Regions from separate parts of the Nonomuraea sp. NPDC052116 genome, predicted to be linked through region 2. Evidence: riboswitches for the same ligand, from Rfam matches in the RefSeq annotation. Region 2 holds a riboswitch; each other region holds the start of a gene.
What was found. A riboswitch is a leader RNA that binds a small molecule or an ion and turns the genes downstream of it on or off. The one in region 2 is predicted to bind S-adenosylmethionine.

Region 1 (6,026 bases), on a different contig from region 2:
CCTTGGCGATGGAGACACCGTCGTTGGTGATCGTGGGGGCGCCCCACTTCTTCTCCAGCACGACGTTGCGGCCCTTGGGACCCAAGGTCACCTTGACGGCGTCGGCGAGCTGGTTCATACCGCGCTCGAGACCGCGCCGGGCGTCCTCGTCAAACGCGATCATCTTGGCTGCCATAAGGCTAGACCTCCCAGATGCAGGGTGGCTTGTCGTGGACCGAGCCGACGCCCGCGACGGCATGGGTCAGCATCTCCTTCGGCAGACCCCATCGTCCCGATCCGAGTGTTGGCACTCTGCTGCACAGAGTGCCAACGAACTGTTTAGCACTCTACCCTGTCGAGTGCAAGCGAGAAGCCTCCTACCGGGCCTTTCCTCCCCATATCAGCCTGTACGGCAGAGCCGTCCATCGCCGGCTGCAGGACCCCGCACCTGCGACAAGCCGCGTCCAGGCCACCGCAGGTGGCGGGATCCATACGCACGGCGAGCCGCCTCGCGCGGCTCGCCGTGACCGAGTCGACGAAAGAAAGGTGGCGGGCTCGCACGGACTGCGCTGCCGGGCGATCCCCGCCGGTGCATACCAGGGGGGTGTATCAGACCGCGCGGACGGACTCCGCTTGAGGTCCCTTCTGGCCCTGCGTGATCTCGAACTCGACCCGCTGGCCCTGTTCGAGAGATCGGTACCCGTCCATCATGATCGCTGAGTAATGGACGAATACATCCTTACCACCGTCTACCGCGATGAAGCCGTAGCCCTTGTCCGCGTTGAACCACTTGACGGTGCCCTGCGCCACTTCCGACTCCTCTTACTGGGCTTTCAGATCTCGCCCATTCCTCCGCGAGACCCGTAATCGCCGGACTTAAGGGAAAATCAGCCAGACGATCGCCCTCGACCATACCTGTGGCACGGGGTTTGGCAACAGAGTCAATCTGCAAACGACGCATTTCTTCGCAACGAAGGTGCTTCAGCGTTTCATTTGCCCTGGAAATGGAGAAGGCGCCCACTAGGGGCGCCTTCCACACGTGTGATCTATAGCACTCAGCCGCCGGCAACCGCCGGGATGATTGAGATCTGAGTGCCCTCAGGTGCCGGAGTGTCGAGCCCGTCGACGAAACGGACGTCCTCTTCCCCAACGTAAACGTTGACAAAACGACGAATCTTGCCCGATTCATCCAGAATTCTCGCGCCGATCCCCGGGTAGTCCGAGTCGAGCTTGGCAAGGACGTCACGAAGAGTCGCGCCCTCGCCACTGACTTCGGCGTTGCCCCCGGTGTAGGTGCGCAGAATGGTGGGAATCCGCACCGAAACGCTCATGGTTAAACTCGCCTTTCCTGGTTGTCAGACAGTCGCGCGGAACGCGTCGAGGGAGGGCCGGATCACAGCCGTGGGCTGGGCGTCGTCGCTGATCGCGTCGAGTGTCTTGAGCCCGTCGCCGGTGTTGAGGACCACGGTCTCGGCCTCGGGGTCGAGCCGCCCGCTCTCGGCGAGCTTCTTCAGCACGCCCACGGTCACCCCTCCCGCGGTCTCGGCGAAGACGCCCTCCGTGGAGGCCAGGAGCTTGATCGCGGCCACGATCTCGGCGTCCGTGACGTCCTCGACGGCCCCGCCGGTGCGCCGGGCGATGTCGAGCACGTACGGCCCGTCGGCCGGGTTGCCGATGGCCAGCGACTTGGCGATGGTGTCGGGCTTGACCGGCTGAACGACGTCGTGCCCCGCCTTGTACGCGGTGGAGACCGGCGAGCACCCGGCCGCCTGCGCCCCGAAGATCTTGTACGGCGTGTCCTCGACCAGCCCCAGCTGCACCAGCTCGCGGAAGCCCTTGTCAATCTTGGTGAGCTGCGAGCCGGAGGCGATGGGGATGACGATCTGCTCGGGCAACCGCCACCCGAGCTGCTCGGCGATCTCGTACGCGAGCGTCTTGGAGCCCTCGGCGTAGTAGGGCCGCAGGTTGACGTTGACGAACCCCCACTTGTCACCCAGCGGGTCGCCGATCAGCTCGGAGCAGAACCGGTTGACCTCGTCATACGTGCCTTCGATCCCGATCAGCTTGCCGCCGAACACGCGAGCCATGGCGATCTTGGCCGCTTCGAGGTTGGCCGGGATGAACACGCACGCCTCGAGCCCGGCGCGCGCCGCCGCCGCGGTGACCGCGCCCGCGAGGTTGCCCGTAGAGGAGCAGGAAAGGGTGTGGAAGCCGAAGTTACGCGCCGCCTCGACGGCGATGGCGACGACCCGGTCCTTGAAGGAATGGGTGGGGTTGCCCGAGTCGTCCTTCACGTACAGGTTCTTGAGACCGAGTGCGCGTCCGAGGTTTCCGGCCTTGACCAGTTTGGTCCAACCCGGGTTCATATTGGGCTTACTGGCTACGTCAACCGGCACCGGGAGCAGCGACCGGTAACGCCAGATGTTGGCGGGACCCGACTCGATGTCGGAGCGGGTCACCGTACCGAAGGAATAGGCCGCTTCGAGCGGCCCGAAACACTCCAGACACGCGAAGCTCGGACCGAGCGGGTAACGCGTGCCGCACTCGCGGCAGGACAGACCGACAGCAGGACCAAAGTCGAGCGACATGAAGCGAGGCCTTCCCTCATCTTCGCCCGCGGCCACCTTGACCGCAGACCGGAATTGGCACCTTGTCCCGGTCGGCCTCGCCCTGTCGCGAGTCTCAAACCGGGAGGGTTGCCGGGGCTTCGCAGGGCCGGTCCCTCCACCCCTCTGGATGAGCAATATTCAGTTGTTGAAAAGGACTCTACCCGTCCATGGGGCCCAAATGGCCACCCGTCTCAAGATGCGAGACGTGGCGTCTCAGCGATAATCATCACCCAGCACTCCCTGCACGTATTTGCGGGCCTGGTGAATGCGCGACTTGGCGGTGCCCAGGGGGATGCCGAGCTGCTCGGCCACCTCGTTGTAGTCGAGCTGGACGATGTCGCGCAGCACCAGCGCCTGCGCCAGGTCGGGCTTGTCGGCCTCCAGCGCCTCCATGGCGTCGAGCAGGTCGAGCCGGGAGCCCGCGATCACGCTCACCCGCGCCACGTCGGGCTTCTGCGTGGGCAGCTCGTCCGAGGTCTGCTCGGCCGCGCGGCGTTTGAGCGACCTGTACGTGGTGCGCGCGCAGTTGGCCGTCACGATGTGCAGCCAGGTGCTGAACCGCGCCCGGCCCTCGAACCGGCCGATGTTGCGCGCCACGGCCAGCAACGTGTCCTGTGAGGCTTCCTCGGCATCCTGGTGATAGGGGAGGATCCGGGCGCAGTGCCGCATCACATCCGGCTCGATCCGCGCCAGGAGCTCGCCAAGTGCGCGATGATCTCCTCCTGCGGCCGAGCGGGCGAGTTCCTCGGTTAGCTCATCAAGCGCCATAGCTGGGATCCTATGGGCGAAGGGAGCGTAGATGAACAGCGTCCTGGTGGCCTCCAACAGAGGACCCGTTTCCTTTACCGTCTCGGACGACGGCGAGCTGACCATGAAACGCGGTGGCGGCGGCCTGGTTTCGGCACTGTCCGAGGTGGCCAGGAAGGACGGCATGCTGTGGGTGTGCGCGGCGCTGTCCGACGGCGACCGCAGCGCCGTGCGCCTGGTGCCCGGCGGCCGGATCGACCACGCCGGCTACGACACGGGCCCGCTGCGCATGCTCGACATCCCGCCCGCCACCTTCCACCGCGCCTACAACGCCGTGGCCAACTCCACCCTGTGGTTCGTCAACCACCTGCTCTACGACATCCCCAACTCGCCCAACTTCGGCACGAGGTTCGAGCGCGAGTGGGAGTCCTACCGCGACTACAACGGCGCGTTCGCGCTGGCGCTGGCCGAGGAGGCCGGCCACGGCGCCCGCGTCATGGTGCAGGACTACCACCTGACGCTGACCCCGGCGATGCTCCGCGCCGAGCGGCCGGACCTGCGCATCGCCCACTTCAGCCACACCCCGTGGGCGCCCCCCGAATACTTCTCGCTGCTGCCCGACGAGGTGGTCGGAGAGGTCCTGGAGGGCATCCTGGGGGCCGATCACGCCGGGTTCCTGGCCGACAGGTGGGCGCAGGCGTTCATGGACTGCTGTGAGGCGCTGCTGGGCGCGGAGGTCGACCGCGTGGGCCGCAGCGTCACCCACGAGGGCCGGACCACCCGCATCGGCGTGCACAGCCTCGGCGTGGACGGCGACGCGCTGTGGGAGCGCGCCGTCGAGCCCGACGTCGAGTCGCACATGACCGCGCTCAGGGAGCAGGTGGGCGACCGCCGGCTGATCGTCCGCATCGACCGCACCGAGCTGTCGAAGAACATCGTGCGCGGCCTGGTGGCCTACCGCGAGTTCCTCGCCGCGCACCCGGAGTGGCACGGCAAGGTGGTGCACCTGGCGTTCGCCTACCCGAGCCGGCACGACCTGCCCGAATACCGCGAATACACCGCGTCGGTGCTGCGCCGCGCGCAGGAGATCGAGGACGAGTACGGCACCGAGGACTGGGACCCGCTGATCCTCAACGTCAACGACGACTACCCGCGTTCGCTGGCCGCGTACCGGATGGCCGACGTGCTGCTGGTCAACCCCATCCGCGACGGGATGAACCTGGTCGCCAAGGAGGGCCCGATCCTGTCCACGAGGTGCGCGCTCGTGCTCTCGCGCGAGGCGGGGGCGGCGGCCGAGCTGGGCCCGCACGCGCTCGTGGTGAACCCGTACGACATCAGCGGCACGGCTGCCGCGCTGCACGCCGCGCTCGTCATGCCGGAGGACGAGCGCCGCATGCGGCGCGACAAGCTGCACGCCGCGGCCACCGCCCTGCCCCCGCAGAAGTGGCTCGCGGCCCAGCTCGACGCGCTGGCCGAGATCTGAGCCCGGTCAGGTCCAGTCGGCGTGCTTCAGCGTGTCGGCCAGCCCCGGCGTGTTCCACTGGTCCACGATGAGGATCTTGCTCTGCGGCAGGTACCACTCGCGCTGCGTGAAGCGGAGCAGCACCTTCGTGGTCGAGCCCGAATACTTGACGCACTCCGACTGCCACGCGTTGTAGGCGGCCTTGTGCCCCGCGCCGACCTGGCGTAGGCCCCTGGTGACCTTCGGGCCGATGGCCTCGCCCCACTTCCGGTTGAACGGGCACGGCTGCACGTCGCTCGCCGTGTAGAAGGGCCGCTTGCCGGTGTACGGGCCGAACCCCTCGGCGCCGCGCTTGATGGACGAGGGGCCGAGGACGTAGAAGGCGTCGCATTCGGGCGTCCCCCAGCCCATGGGCTTGCCGCACTTTCCGGTCACGATCTGGACCTCGTCGCCGAAGCGGTGGACCACCCACTTGATCGGGATGTACAGGGTCAGGCCCTTGCGCAGCTTGACCGCCTGGGCGGGCGCGGCGTGCGCGGGCAGGGAGGTCGCGAGGAGGGTGACCGCGGCCACGGCCACGGCCACGGCGGCGAGGTGTCGCTTGTGCATGCGCCCGACCCTAGGGAGCGCGACTTGCAGCTCAATCACGAACGGCTGAAAGCCGCCACAAGCTCCTCCAGCAGCGCGACGACGCCGTCGGGCCCGTCCACCACGATGTCGGCCCGCTCGGCCAGCTCGGTGACCTCCGCGGAGCCGCTGCACACGGTCACGCCGGGCAGCCCCGAGAGGCGTACGGCCTCGAACGCGGCCAGGTCGCCGAGATCGTCGCCCACGAACATGACGGACCTGGCGGCCCGCTCCGCCAGGAACAGGCTGAGCGCCTGCCCCTTGTCCATGCCCGGCGGCCGCAGCTCCAGCACGAAACGCCCCGGCTCGACCACCAGGCCTCGCTTGCCGGCCAGCTCGGCCAGCGGCTCGCGCAGCCTGGCCAGCGCGCCCTCCGGGTCGGAGCTGCGCCTGGTGTGCACGGCCACCGCCCGGCCCTTGTCCTCGATGGTGACGTCGCGCAGGCCCAGCGACTCGAGCAGCAGTTGCAGCTCGGCCTCGGCCTCGAGCACGCCCGGAGGCGGCGGGGGCCCGGAGATCTGCCCGGCCTCCCAGCGCTCGAAGCCGTAGTGCCCGAGCACGACCAGCCGGGGCACGTCGGCCAGGCCCGGCCCGAGCTCCAG
Region 2 (6,026 bases):
CTGGACGGCTTGACGCCGAGCCGGTCGGCCGCCCATCGCTGTGAATTGTCCGAAACGCCGCTCGCGGCCGCGATCCGGTGGCCCGCCTGAGCCAGTGCGGCACCGAGGGCCGAGCCGACCTTGCCCGCCCCGAGTACGCCGACAGTCAGCCGTGCCGGGCGATCCCCTGCGTCCATGACGTCACACCCCTGTCGACCTGCTGATGAGAAGCCTGCCGGCCGGACTGCCGGCCTGGCCTCAACCAGGCACGACGAGCAGGACTCCGGTCCGACGAGCAGGCTTCTGTTGTGGCACTGCCGACCAGCGTAACGGCCTCTCAAGGGCTGCGGACTGTCGGGCGCGTCTCGCGACTCGCCCGAGGGCTCCTACGTGACCGCGGTTTTGCCGTCCGTTGAGTTAACGACAAAAGCGACAAGGGCATACAAAACGTGCACCCCCTGTCGGAAGAGATGAGGAGAGGGGTTTCATCGCATGGCAGCGGGCGCCGAGTCCCCTCATCCAGGACCCGACGCCCGCAGGATGTGACCTCTTGGAGGTGCGACCGGCCGGCCGCTCGCCGACCGACCAGCCGGAGTCGGAGCCCGGGCCGGACGAGTGCCGGCCCGGGCTCTCTCTTCTTTCAGTGGTGGCTCGGCACGTAGGCGGTGGCACCGCCCTGGCAGCCGGCGAACGCGGCGCCGATGACGGCCACGGCGTTGCCACAGATGTTGATCGGGATCGCGATCGGAAGGTGCAGCTGGTTGCCGCCGAGCACACTGCCGTTGCCGCTGGTCGTGTCGGCCTGCGCCGGGGCCGCGAGCGACAGCATGGCGACGGCTCCTGTGACGACCATGACCTTCTTCAGCACGAGGGCTCCTCTCGGTTTCGCGGCCTGGGGCCGCTGGTGCTTGCTCGGGAGCGGTCGGTCGCGCCAAATGAGGGTGACGCAGAGCGAACGCTCGATGACATTAGGTAAACGTACCGCAAGTCGGCGACAATGAGTAGCCAAATGATGACGATGCGTGTCACCCGAAAGTCATGAGATAGTCCTGACATGTGGCTCACCTGGCGCGCCGCAATGGAGCGCGCGCTGTACGGCGAGGAGGGCTTCTACCTTCGCGAACGCCCTTCAGGCCACTTCCGGACCTCGGTCAGCGCCTCCCCGGCGTTCGCCGACGCGGTGCTGGCGTTGCTGTCGGAGGTGGACGCCGAGCTCGGCGGTCCTGACGTGCTCGACCTGGTCGACATCGGCGCGGGCGAGGGCATGCTGGTCGCCCAGGTGCTGGAGGCCGCCGAGCCCGCGCTGCGCGACCGGCTCCGCGTCACCGCCGTCGACCTCTCCCCCAGGCCGGACGGCCTGCCCGAGCGGATCGCCTGGCGGCCGAGCGTGCCCACCGGCATCACGGGCCTGGCCATCGCCAACGAGTGGCTCGACAACGTGCCGCTCGACGTGGTGGAGCAGACCTCCGCCGGGCCACGCCTCATCATGGTGAACGTCCGCACCGGCGAGGAGCGCCTCGGCGGCCCGCCGCGACCGGACGACTGCGCCTGGCTCGACCGGTGGTGGCCGCTGACCCGGGTGGGCTCGCGCGCGGAGATCGGCCGCCCCCGCGACGAGGCGTGGGCCTCCGTCCTGGGACGCCTCACAAGGGGCCGAGCGATTGCCGTGGATTATGCACACCCTGTGGATAACCGGCCGCTCTGTGGCACGTTGACCGGTTACCGCGACGGCGCGGTCGTTGCCCCGATCCCCGATGGGACCTGCGATATCACGGCTCATGTCGCGCTTGACGCGTGCGCCGAGGCCGGGCGCCGGGCCGGCGCGATATCCACAGCCTTGTCCACACAGCGCGACGCGCTGAGGGCTTTGGGGATCACCGGCACCAGGCCCCCGATCGACCTGGCCCGCACCGAGCCGCGCGCTTACATCCGGGCGCTGGCCAGGGCGTCGGAGGAGGGTGAGCTGATCGACCCGGCGGGGCTCGGCGGGTTCGGCTGGCTCAGCCAGCGGCGGTGACCTCCAGCGACCGCAGCCCCCTGATGATGTAGCCGGGCTTCCAGCTCGGCTCCTCCCGCAGCTCGAGCTTGGCCGCCCGGTCCAGGAGCGCGCCGTACGACTCGATGAGCTCGATGCGGGCCAGCGGTGCGCCCAGGCAGAAGTGGATCCCGGCCCCGAACGAGATGTGCGGATTGTCGGCCCGCCCCACGTCGAGCCGGTCCGGGTCCTCGAAGACCGCCGGGTCGCGGTTGGCCGAGCCGAACAGCAACGCCACCTCCGACCCGCGCGGGATCTCCACCCCGTGCACCTCGATGTCCTCCAGCACCCAGCGTTCGAACATCTGCAGCGGCGTGTCCCAGCGCATCACCTCCTCGACCGCCGTGGGCAGCAACGAGCGGTCCTCGCGCAGCCGGGCCAGTTCGGAGGGGTTGCGGAACAGGGACCACCAGCCGTTGCCCGTCACGTTCACGGTGGCCTCGTGGCCGGCGTTGAGCAGCAGCACGCACGTGCCGACCAGCTCGTCCTCGGTCAGCTCGTCGATCTGCGCCAGCGCGCTGATCAGGTCGTCGCCGGGAGCCCGGCGGCGCTCCGCGGCCAGGGTCTTGAGGTAGTCGGCGAACTCCGACGCCGCCCGTACCGCCGTGTGCTGGGCCTCGAGGCTCGGGTTGAGCTCGTACATGCCGCAGATCTCCGCCGACCAGGGGCGCAGCAGGTGACGGTCGGCGTGGGGGATGCCGAGCATCTCCGCGATCACCGTCACCGGGAGCGGCTCGGCGACCTCGGCGAGCAGGTCGCCGCCGCCCTTCTCCACGAACGCGTCCACCAGGCCCGCGGCGATGGCGCGCACCCGGGGACGCAGCGACTCGACCATGCGCGGCGTGAACGCCTTGGAGACCAGCCGGCGCAGCCTGGTGTGCACCGGCGGCTCCACGTCGAGCATGCCCGCCCTGATCACCCGCCAGAACGGCTCCTGGAACTCCGGCTCCGCCGGCCTCCCGAACTCCTCGTTGGTGGCCACGTGGAGGTGGGACCGCCCCAGGCGGCGGTCCCTGAGCAGGGCGTTCACGTCGGCATGACGTGAGATCAGCCACTGGTTCGTCGGCTCGAAGTAGCTGACCGGCGCCTCGCGCCTCAGCTCGTCGTACACCCGGTACGGGTGCGCCACGAAATCCGGATCCCAAGGGTCAAATCGCACTATTTCATCTTAAGGAGTGGGGTCCTCCTGTGGCGCCGTCCGCTTGCTCCGCATCCGGATGTTCAGCAGCTCGACGATCAGCGAGAACGCCATCGCGAAGTAGATGTAGCCCTTGGGGATGTGCTGGCCGAAGCCCTCGGCGATGAGCACCACGCCGATCAGCACGAGGAACGACAGCGCCAGCATCTTGATGCTCGGGTGCCGGTCCACGAACCTGCTGATCGGTCCCGAGGCGAACAGCATCACCAGCACCGCCACCACGACCGCCGCGATCATCACGCCGAGCGTGTCGACCATGCCGACGGCGGTGATGACGGAGTCGAGCGAGAACACGATGTCCAGCACCATGATTTGGATGATCACCGAGGCGAAGGAGGCGGCCGCGGCCTTCTTGCCGTCCTTGCCCACGGGGCCGTCCATGCTGTGGCCGATCTCGGTGACACTCTTGCCCAGCAGGAACAGGCCGCCGAGCAGCAGGATCAGGTCGCGTCCCGATATTTGGTGACCGAAGACGGCGAACAGCGGCTCGGTGAGCTGCACCACCCACGACAGGGCGAGCAGCAGGAGCAGCCTGGTGATCAGGGCCGCTCCCAGACCCAGCACCCGGGCTCTGTCCCGTTGTTCGGGAGGTAGTTTCCCGGCCAGGATGGAGATGAAGATGATGTTGTCGATCCCCAGCACGATCTCCAGGGCGACCAGGGTGAAGAAACCGATCCAGATCTGCGGGTCGGTCACCCAGTCCAACATTTACGCACCTCCATGACATGAGCGGGATTTCCGGTAGCAACGAGTCAGCCGCCGGATAAGTTCACCGACTTGCGATCGATGGAGGGGATTGGGTTATAGTCTCCGCCGTAGGTCATGAGTGCCAGCGACAAGCCCCGGCTAGCTGGCCGGCAACCCTCGCGTCCGCGGCGGGGTGCCCCGGGTGAAGACCTGGTCCGTCACGAAGTGTGGCGGGCAAGCGCGGGCTCCGTGGCTGCTTCCAGGGGTCCGATGACCCTGAGGGAGATGTGCCGTGTCCACGTTGACGATCTTCAGCTCCGTCCCCGCTCGCGCCGCCGAGGCCGAGGCCGTTCCGGTCGCCACGGGCAGGCCGATCCCCGCCGTGCTCGGTGCCGATCTCGAGGTGCCGGTCAAGGGCGGCAGGCTCGTCGGCTACGCCAACCTCGACTACGCCGCCAGCGCCCCCTGTCTCGAGCCGGTCAGCGCCGCCGTCACCGCCGCGCTCCCGGCCTACTCCAGCGTCCACCGGGGCGCGGGCTACGCCTCGCAGCTCACCACCGCCCGCTATGAGCAGGCCCGCCACACGGTGCGGGCGTTCGTCGGGGCCCGCCCGGACGACGCCGTGATCTTCACCCGCAACACCACCGACGCCACGAACCTCCTGGCCCGCTGCCTGCCCGCCGGCACCACCACCGTGGTCTTCGACACCGAGCACCACGCCTCTCTCCTCCCCTGGGAGAAGTCCGTACGGCTGGCGCCGCCCGCCTTCCCCGGCGAGGCCGTCCGCGCCGCCGACGCGGCCCTGGCCGGCATCGACGGCCCCAAGCTGCTCGTGGTCACCGCCGCCTCCAACGTCACCGGCGAGCTCTGGCCCATCGCCGCCCTGGCCCACGTCGCGCACCGGCACGGCGCCCGCATCCTGGTGGACGCCGCCCAGCTCGTACCGCACCGGCGGCTCAACCTGACCGCGCTCGACCTGGACTACGTGGCCTTCTCCGGGCACAAGCTGTACGCGCCGTTCGGCGCCGGGGTGCTGGTCGGGCGGCGGGACTGGCTCGCGGACGGCGACCCGTACCTCAAGGGCGGCGGCGCGGTGCGCTCCGTGGGCGACGACACCGAGTGGCACGACGACCCGGAGCCGCGGCACGAGGCGGGCACCCCGAACGTGCTGGGCGCCATCGCCCTGGCCGCCGCCTGCGACGCGCTCACGGCCACCGGCTGGACCGCGCTGGTGCGGGAGGAGGAGCGGCTGATCGCGCGCCTGCGGTCGGGGCTGGCCTCGATCGAGGGCGTACGGGAGCTGTCGCTGTGGGGGGATGACCACCCGCGCGTCGGCATCGTGTCGTTCACCGTGGCCGGCTACTCGGCCCGCGAGGTGGCCGAGGTGCTGTCCGGCGAGTACGGCATCGGGGTGCGCGACGGCAAGTTCTGCGCGCACCCGTTCGTCCGGCATCTTCTCGGAGAGGCCGACGGCGGGTGTGAGGACGGCACCGCTTCCGCGGTGCGGGCCTCCATCGGCATCGGCTCCACGCAGGAGCACGTGGACCGGCTGGTCGAGGCCGTGCGGGACCTCGTGAATCGCTGAGTCGGCCGCTAGACGGCGTCGGAGCGGTTCGGCGGCTTGCGGTGCGGCGGCGGCTCGTCGGAGACCAGGGCGTCGATGTCCCTCATGTCGTCGTCGTTGACCACGCCGGCCCGGTGCTCGGTCGGCTGCCTGGGCACCCGAGGCGCCTCGGCGGGCGTCGTGAGGCCGGCGGGCCTGGTCGTGACGTTCGACGGCTCCGGACGCTGTGGCCGCGCGGTGCTTTCCTCCTCGGCGGCCCGGCGTTCCGAGCGCCGGCGGAACATCGCGGCGAAGATCCCGTCGATCCCGATCCGGCCGCCCCCCAGCGCCAGGAACAACAGGGCCAGTGCCCCGAGCGCGCCGGGCAGCTCCCAGCCGCCGGCGCTGGACAGCACCCCGTGCCCCGCGTGCACGTACGTGATGGCGCCCAGCATGTTGATCAGCAACAGCAGCCCCACCAGGCGCACCAGCAGGCCCAGGATCAGGAAAATGCCGCCCGCCATCTCGACGACGGTCGAGAACATGGCGGCGAGCTCCGGCATCGGGATCCCCATCCCCTTGAA
Region 3 (6,026 bases), on a different contig from region 2:
GCCGCGGTCCGGTACGGAGGCCACGAGGTCGGTGAACGTCCCCCCGACGTCGATGCCGATCCGCGCGCCGGTCGCGCTTGCCGTACCAGTGCTTGTCATAGGGCCTCCGAAATGCGAGCGAATCGGTCCGCGACCACCATCACCACCACGCTCGCCGCCATGAGCAGCGTGGACACCGCGGCCATCGACGGGTCGAGCTGGTACTGCACGGCCGAGAAGATGCGCAGCGGCACCGTCGTGGTGTTCGCGCCCGCCACCAGGGCCGTGACGGCGACCTCGCCGAGCGAGGTGACCGCGGCGAGGATCGCGCCTGCGAGGATGCCGGGCCGCAGCAGCGGCAGCGTCACGGTCAGGAACACCCGGACCGGCCCGGCGCCCAGGCTCAGGGCGGCCCGCTCCAGCGCCGGGTCGAGCTGCGCGGCGCTCACCATGACCGCCCGCACCACGAACGGCAGCGCCACCAGCGAGTGCGCCAGCCACAGCCCGGTCACCGAGTTGACGAGGCCGACGCCGTGGAAGTAGTAGAGCAGGCCGAGCGCGACGATGATCTCCGGGACCATCAGCGGGGACAGCGCGAACCCCTGCAGCAGCCGCCGCCCGGGGAACGACCCCCGCGTCAGCGCGTACGCCGCCGGCGTCCCGATGACCACGGTCGTCGGCACCACCAGGAGCACCAGCAGGCCGCTCAGCCGGAACGAGACCTGCCAGTCGGGCGAGCCGAGCACCTCGGCGTACCAGCGCAGCGACAGCCCCGACGGCGGGAACGCCATCGAGCCCGCCCGGTTGAACGAGCTCGTCACCAGCACGACCAGCGGCGCGATCAGGAACAGGAACACCAGCGCCGCCAGGGCCGCGGCCACCAGCCGCACGATCCTGTCGTAGCCCCGCTCACCCATGAAGGCGCCTCTCCCAGATCCGGAACACGCCCGCCAGCAGCCCCGTGGACACGACGGTCAGCGCGAGCAGCGCGAAGCTCAGCGCCGCCGCCACCGGGTAGTCGAACACCGTCGTCACCTGGTCGTAGACCCGGATGCCGGTCAGCGGCTGGGTCACCCCGCCGACCAGCAGCGGCGTGATGTAGATGCCCATGGCCAGCGCGAAGACGATGAGGGCGCCGGCGACCGCGCCGGGCAGGCTGAGCGGGACCGTGACCCGCAGGAACGTCCTGACCGGCCCGGCTCCGAGCGTCTGCGAGGCCCGGTGCAGGTTGCGGTCCAGCCCGCCGAGCGCCGTCGTGAGCGGGATGATCGCGAACGGCAGCAGCACGTGCGTCACCGCGACCACGACGGCCGGGTAGCTGGTGAGCAGCTGGGCGGGCTGGTCACGCAGCCCGGAGGCGACGAGCGCCCGGTTGACGAGCCCGTTGCCGGACAGCAGCACGACCCATCCGTAGGTGCGTACGACCACGCTGGTCAGCAGCGGCGAGATCACGATGACGAACAGCAGGGTCCGCACGACGCCGGGCCGCCGGCGGGCCAGGAAATACGCGGCCGGGTACGCCAGCGCCACGCACAGCACCGCCACCAGGAGCGCGGTGGCCAGGGTCCGGAGCAGGGAGCCGTAGAAGTACGGCTCGGTCAACACCCGGGCGTACTGCTCGAAGGTGAATCCGGGCAGCGCCGCGTTGAAGGCGCCGACGGGGCTGAAGCTGAGCCGCAGCAGCCCTACGAGGGGGACCAGGAACAGGGCGGCCAGGAAGGCGACGAGCGGCAGGATGTACGGCAGGCCCGCCCAGCGGCGTGTCATGGCGACTCCGTTTCCAGGAGGATGACGTCGGCCGGATCCCAGTGCGCCACCACGGACGTGCCCGCGCCGGGCGGATCTCCGGCGCCGGTGTCGGCGACCCGCACGCTCAGGGTGCGTCCGTCGGCCAGCCGCACCTCCACGTGCCAGGCGTCCCCGGCGAAGGCCCGATACCCCACCGTCCCGGCCACGCCGCCGGCCCCCGGGCCTTGTGTGGCCAGGCGGATGCGTTCGGGGCGGACGGCGACGACGGCGCGGTCGCCCGCCCGGAGCGACAGCGGGCCGCACTCGACGACGATCCCGCCGGAGTCCAGCGCGCCCGAGTCGGTCACCGTGCCCTCCAGGACATTGGCCGCGCCGATGAACTGCGCGACGAACCGGGTGGCCGGCCGCCGGTAGACCTCGTCGGGCGTGCCGAGCTGCTCGACCCGGCCGCCGTTCATGACGGCCACCCGGTCCGACAGCGCGAGCGCCTCCTCCTGGTCGTGCGTGACGAAGACCATGGTGGTGCCGATGCGCCGCTGGATGGCGCGCAGCTCCACCCGCATCTCCCTGCGCAGCTTGGCGTCCAGGTTGGACAGCGGCTCGTCCAGCAGCAGCACGGCGGGCCGGATGGCCAGGGCGCGGGCGAGGGCGACCCGCTGCTGCTGCCCGCCGGACAACTGGCGGGGCCGCCGCCCGGCGTACCCCTCCAGGCCGACCAGGCTCAGCGCCTCCCGCACCCGCTCGTCCCGCTCCCGCCGGTCGAGCCGGCGCACGCGCAGCCCGTACGCCACGTTGGCGGCCACGGTCATGTGCGGGAAGAGCGCGTAGTTCTGGAACACCATGCCCAGACCCCGCCGGTACGGGGGTCGCCGGGTCACGTCGGAGCCGTCGATCACGATCCGCCCGGCCGTGGGCTGGACGAACCCGGCGACGCAGTTGAGCAGCGTCGTCTTGCCGCAGCCGCTGGGCCCGAGGATCGACAGGAACTCGCCCTTGCGGATCGACAGCCGGTCCAGGTCGAGCACGCGCGCGCCGTCGTACCCGGCGGCGAGCCCCTCGATCTCGACGTGCCCGCCGCCTTCTTCCGGGGTCAGCCGAAGATCTGGTTCCACCGCTGCTGCCATTCGTTCAGCTTCGGGGTGGCGACCGCGTAGTCCACCCAGATGAACTTCTTGAAGACGTCGGGACCGTGCTTCACCTTCTGCTCGAACGGCTCGCCGTAGGAGATCGAGTCGTTGCCCGCGGCGTACCAGGTGCCCTCGGCGAACGGCTGCTGGTTCTGCGCGGCCGTCAGGTGGTCGAGGAACTTGTTCGCCAGGTCGCCCTTCTGCGTCCCCGCGGCGATGAAGTACGAGGTCAGCGCGCCGACGGGGCCGGACTTGGGGTAGGTGAAGCCGATCGGGGAGCCGGCCTGGGCCATGGCGAAGGCGCGGCCGTCCCAGAAGGGCATGATCCAGGCGTCGCCGTTCTCGATGACGGTGGCGGCGTTGCCCGCGTTGGCGGGGAAGGAGGACACGCAGCCCTTCAGCGTCGCGAGCCTGTCGAACGCCTTGTCCACGGCGGCCGGGTCGGACAGCGTGCCGCCCTGGGAGGTGACGAGGGCGGAGAAGAACTCCAGGCCGGGGTTGTAGGTGAGCGGCGGGAGGGCGACGTGGCCGCAGTACTGCTTGTCGAAGATGTCCGCCCAGTCCGCGGGCGGCGTCTTGATCTTGTCGGTGCGGTAGAGGAGGCCGGTGGAGCCGGTGGTCAGCGGCACGCCGTACTGCTTGCCGTCGTACGCGGACTTGCCGGCGAGCACCGGGTCCAGCTCCTTGAAGTGCGCCAGTTTGTCGGTGGCCAGCGGCTGGAGCAGCCCGGCGGAGGCCGCGGGCAGTGACGCGTCCGGCGTGAACGCGATGACGTCGAACGGCGGGTTCTTGCCGCCGGCCGCGCGCAGCTTGGTGAGCCATTCGGCGTTCGCGCCGTAGACGAGGTTCACCTTGGCGCCGGTGTCGCGTTCGAACGGCTCCACGAACGACTTCTTGAACAGCTCCCCCCACGCGCCCGCGAACGCGGTCACCGTGAGCTCCTGCTTCGCCGCGCCGCCGGTGGAACCGCCCGTGGAGCCGCCCGTGTCGACGCCGCCGCAGGCCGTGACCGCCAGCGCGACCACCATGCCCAGTCCCGCGAGGCGAGTGAATCCGCCCTTCATCTTTCCCTTTCCTTTTCGAGCAGCCGGCCAAGGGCGCAGGGCAGCACGACTCGACATCCGCGCTTGCCGCCAGGAGCACCGTTCGGCTCGACGACCGTGTCATCACCCGGGGCACCCCGCCGCGGTGGGAGGGTTGCCGTCCAGCAAGCCGGGGCTTCGCACTGGACTCGTGACATAAGCGACTATATCAGTAGGATTTACATGAATAGGACATGAGGGGATGGGTCAGCCGTTGACCAGGGCGTCGCCGAGGGGCGTGCGCGCGTACAGGACGCCGCGGCCGACGCGGGTGCCCGCGATCAGGCCCGTCCTGCGCAGCGCCGCCAGATGGCCGCCCGTGGTGCCCAGGCTCTGCCCGAGCAGGGCCGCGAGCTGGGTGGTGGTGGCGGGCTCGGCCAGCTCGGCGAGGATGCGGGCGCGGCTGCGGCCGATCAGGGCCGACAGGTCGGCGTCGGCCACGGCGGGCACGGCCGCGGCGCCCCTCGCGGGGTAGATCATCGCGTACGGCCAGGCGTCCTCCAGATAGGCGCCGACGGCGGTCGTGAACGCCGACGGCAGGAAGAGCAGCCCCTTGCCGCCGAGCCGGCGCAGCCCGTGGAGGCTGGTCAGCTCGACCTCGATCTGCCCCCGGGGCCGCCAGTGGACCTGCGGGCTGAGGTCCTCCAGCGCCGCCGCCCAGCCGTAGGCCGCCAGCCGTCCCGCCCGATGGGCGACGTCGCGCTGCAGGATCGCGCGGAAGCGCGGCCACTCGTGGGAGACGACCTCCGTCCAGAGCGCCTCGTACGCGTCGGCGAACCGCTCCACCACCCGCGGTCCCGCCAGCAGCTCCCTGACCCCGTCCGCCACCGGCCGCCCGGCGAGCGCCCGGGCGATCTCCGCGTGCGCCTGCTCCAGCGGCGTCCTGCGCATGGCGGCCAGCTCCGCCTCGAACGGCACGTCCACCGCCGTCGGCGGCGGGGCGATGAAGGCGACGTTCGTGCCGCGCCGGTTGCCGCTGATCGCGTCCGCGGCCCGCAGCACGGGGTGGACGCGTTCGAGTTCCCGGTACGTGCCCCGCCACCGCGCGGCCCACCGGCCGTGCACGCCCGCCTCCAGCCGGCCCGCCAGCACCCACTGCGCGTGCATGGTCTCGATCAGCGGCGAGATCGCGAACCTGGTCGCCACCAGGTCCTGCGGGGTGACCTCGATTCTTACGGGCACCTTTCGGTTATATCCGAAAGAGTCGCCAGTTCGCCGGTCCGGTCCGCACCATCGTGGACGTGAATGGCGCGACGTTCGGCGAGGTGTTCGCCGTCAAGGAGTTCCGGGTCCTGTTCGGCAGCTTCGCGCTGCTGGTCGGCGGGGACTCGATCAAGATGCTGGCCCTGTCCGTGCTGGTCTATGCGCGGACCGGCTCGGCCGGCCTGTCGGCCGCCGCGTACATGGCCGGCTGGCTGCCGTTCATCGTGGGCGGGCTGTTGCTGCTCTCGCTGGCCGACCGGCTGCCGCCGCGGGCGCTGATGGTGACCGGCGAGGTGGTCCGGGCGGTGACGTGCCTGCTGCTGGCCTACGCGCGGCTGCCGGTCTGGGCGATGCTGGCGCTGGTGCTGGTCACGGGGCTGTTCACGCCGGTCTTCTTCGCCGCGCGGGCGGCGATGCTGCCCGACGTGCTGCCCGGCGACGCGTTCGTGCTCGGGCGGTCGGTCCTGAACGTGGCCTCCGCGAGCGCGCAGATCGCCGGGCTGGCGGCCGGGGGCGCGTTCCTGGCCGTCGCCGGGCCCTCGGGGGCGCTGGCCACCACCGCGGGCCTGGCCGCGGTGGCCGCCGTGGTGCTGCGGGCCGGACTGCCGTACCGGCCCGCCCGGGGCACGGCGCGAGCGGGCACGGTGGGAGCGGGCACGGTACGCCAGACGCTGCGGGTCAACCGGCGGCTGCTGGCCGACGGGCGGGTGCGCGGGCTGCTGCTGGCGGGGTGGCTGCCGTGCGTGTTCCTGGCCGGGGCCGAGGCCATGGTCGTGCCCTATCTGGGCGGGCAGGGGCAGGCCGGGGTGGTGCTCGCGGCGGCGGCCGGCGGGATGGCGGTGGGGGAGTTCGCGGTGGGCAGGTTCGCCGCGCCGGGGCTGCGGGA

Region 1: it holds a riboswitch for S-adenosylmethionine, as region 2 does, so the genes downstream of both, thrC (threonine synthase) here and AB0L65_RS16135 (aminotransferase class V-fold PLP-dependent enzyme) in region 2, are expected to answer to the same signal.
Region 3: it holds a riboswitch for S-adenosylmethionine, as region 2 does, so the genes downstream of both, AB0L65_RS59950 (extracellular solute-binding protein) here and AB0L65_RS16135 (aminotransferase class V-fold PLP-dependent enzyme) in region 2, are expected to answer to the same signal.

Annotation. Positions count from the first base shown of each region.
Region 1 covers NZ_JBFAWA010000069.1:17-6,042, forward strand. Annotated here, with positions in the region: partial or broken gene AB0L65_RS60835 (TCP-1/cpn60 chaperonin family protein) at 1-175, opposite strand, end outside; gene AB0L65_RS60840 (cold-shock protein) at 589-789, opposite strand; gene AB0L65_RS60845 (MoaD/ThiS family protein) at 1,035-1,310, opposite strand; gene thrC (threonine synthase) at 1,335-2,567, opposite strand; SAM riboswitch class I at 2,581-2,722, opposite strand; gene AB0L65_RS60855 (RNA polymerase sigma factor) at 2,802-3,356, opposite strand; gene AB0L65_RS60860 (trehalose-6-phosphate synthase) at 3,388-4,818, shown strand; gene AB0L65_RS60865 (hypothetical protein) at 4,825-5,406, opposite strand; gene otsB (trehalose-phosphatase) at 5,442-6,026, opposite strand, start outside.
Region 2 covers NZ_JBFAWA010000007.1:288,036-294,061, forward strand. Annotated here, with positions in the region: gene AB0L65_RS16110 (DUF2520 domain-containing protein) at 1-176, opposite strand, end outside; gene AB0L65_RS16115 (chaplin family protein) at 620-847, opposite strand; gene AB0L65_RS16120 (SAM-dependent methyltransferase) at 1,034-1,996, shown strand; gene AB0L65_RS16125 (cytochrome P450) at 1,980-3,173, opposite strand; gene AB0L65_RS16130 (TerC family protein) at 3,183-3,920, opposite strand; SAM riboswitch class IV at 4,031-4,146, shown strand; gene AB0L65_RS16135 (aminotransferase class V-fold PLP-dependent enzyme) at 4,273-5,484, shown strand; gene AB0L65_RS16140 (DoxX family protein) at 5,493-6,026, opposite strand, start outside.
Region 3 covers NZ_JBFAWA010000064.1:4,741-10,766, reverse strand. Annotated here, with positions in the region: gene AB0L65_RS59970 (hydantoinase/oxoprolinase family protein) at 1-99, opposite strand, end outside; gene AB0L65_RS59965 (ABC transporter permease) at 96-896, opposite strand; gene AB0L65_RS59960 (ABC transporter permease) at 889-1,746, opposite strand; gene AB0L65_RS59955 (ABC transporter ATP-binding protein) at 1,743-2,840, opposite strand; gene AB0L65_RS59950 (extracellular solute-binding protein) at 2,819-3,919, opposite strand; SAM riboswitch class IV at 3,974-4,094, opposite strand; gene AB0L65_RS59945 (DUF5937 family protein) at 4,145-5,119, opposite strand; gene AB0L65_RS59940 (MFS transporter) at 5,179-6,026, shown strand, end outside.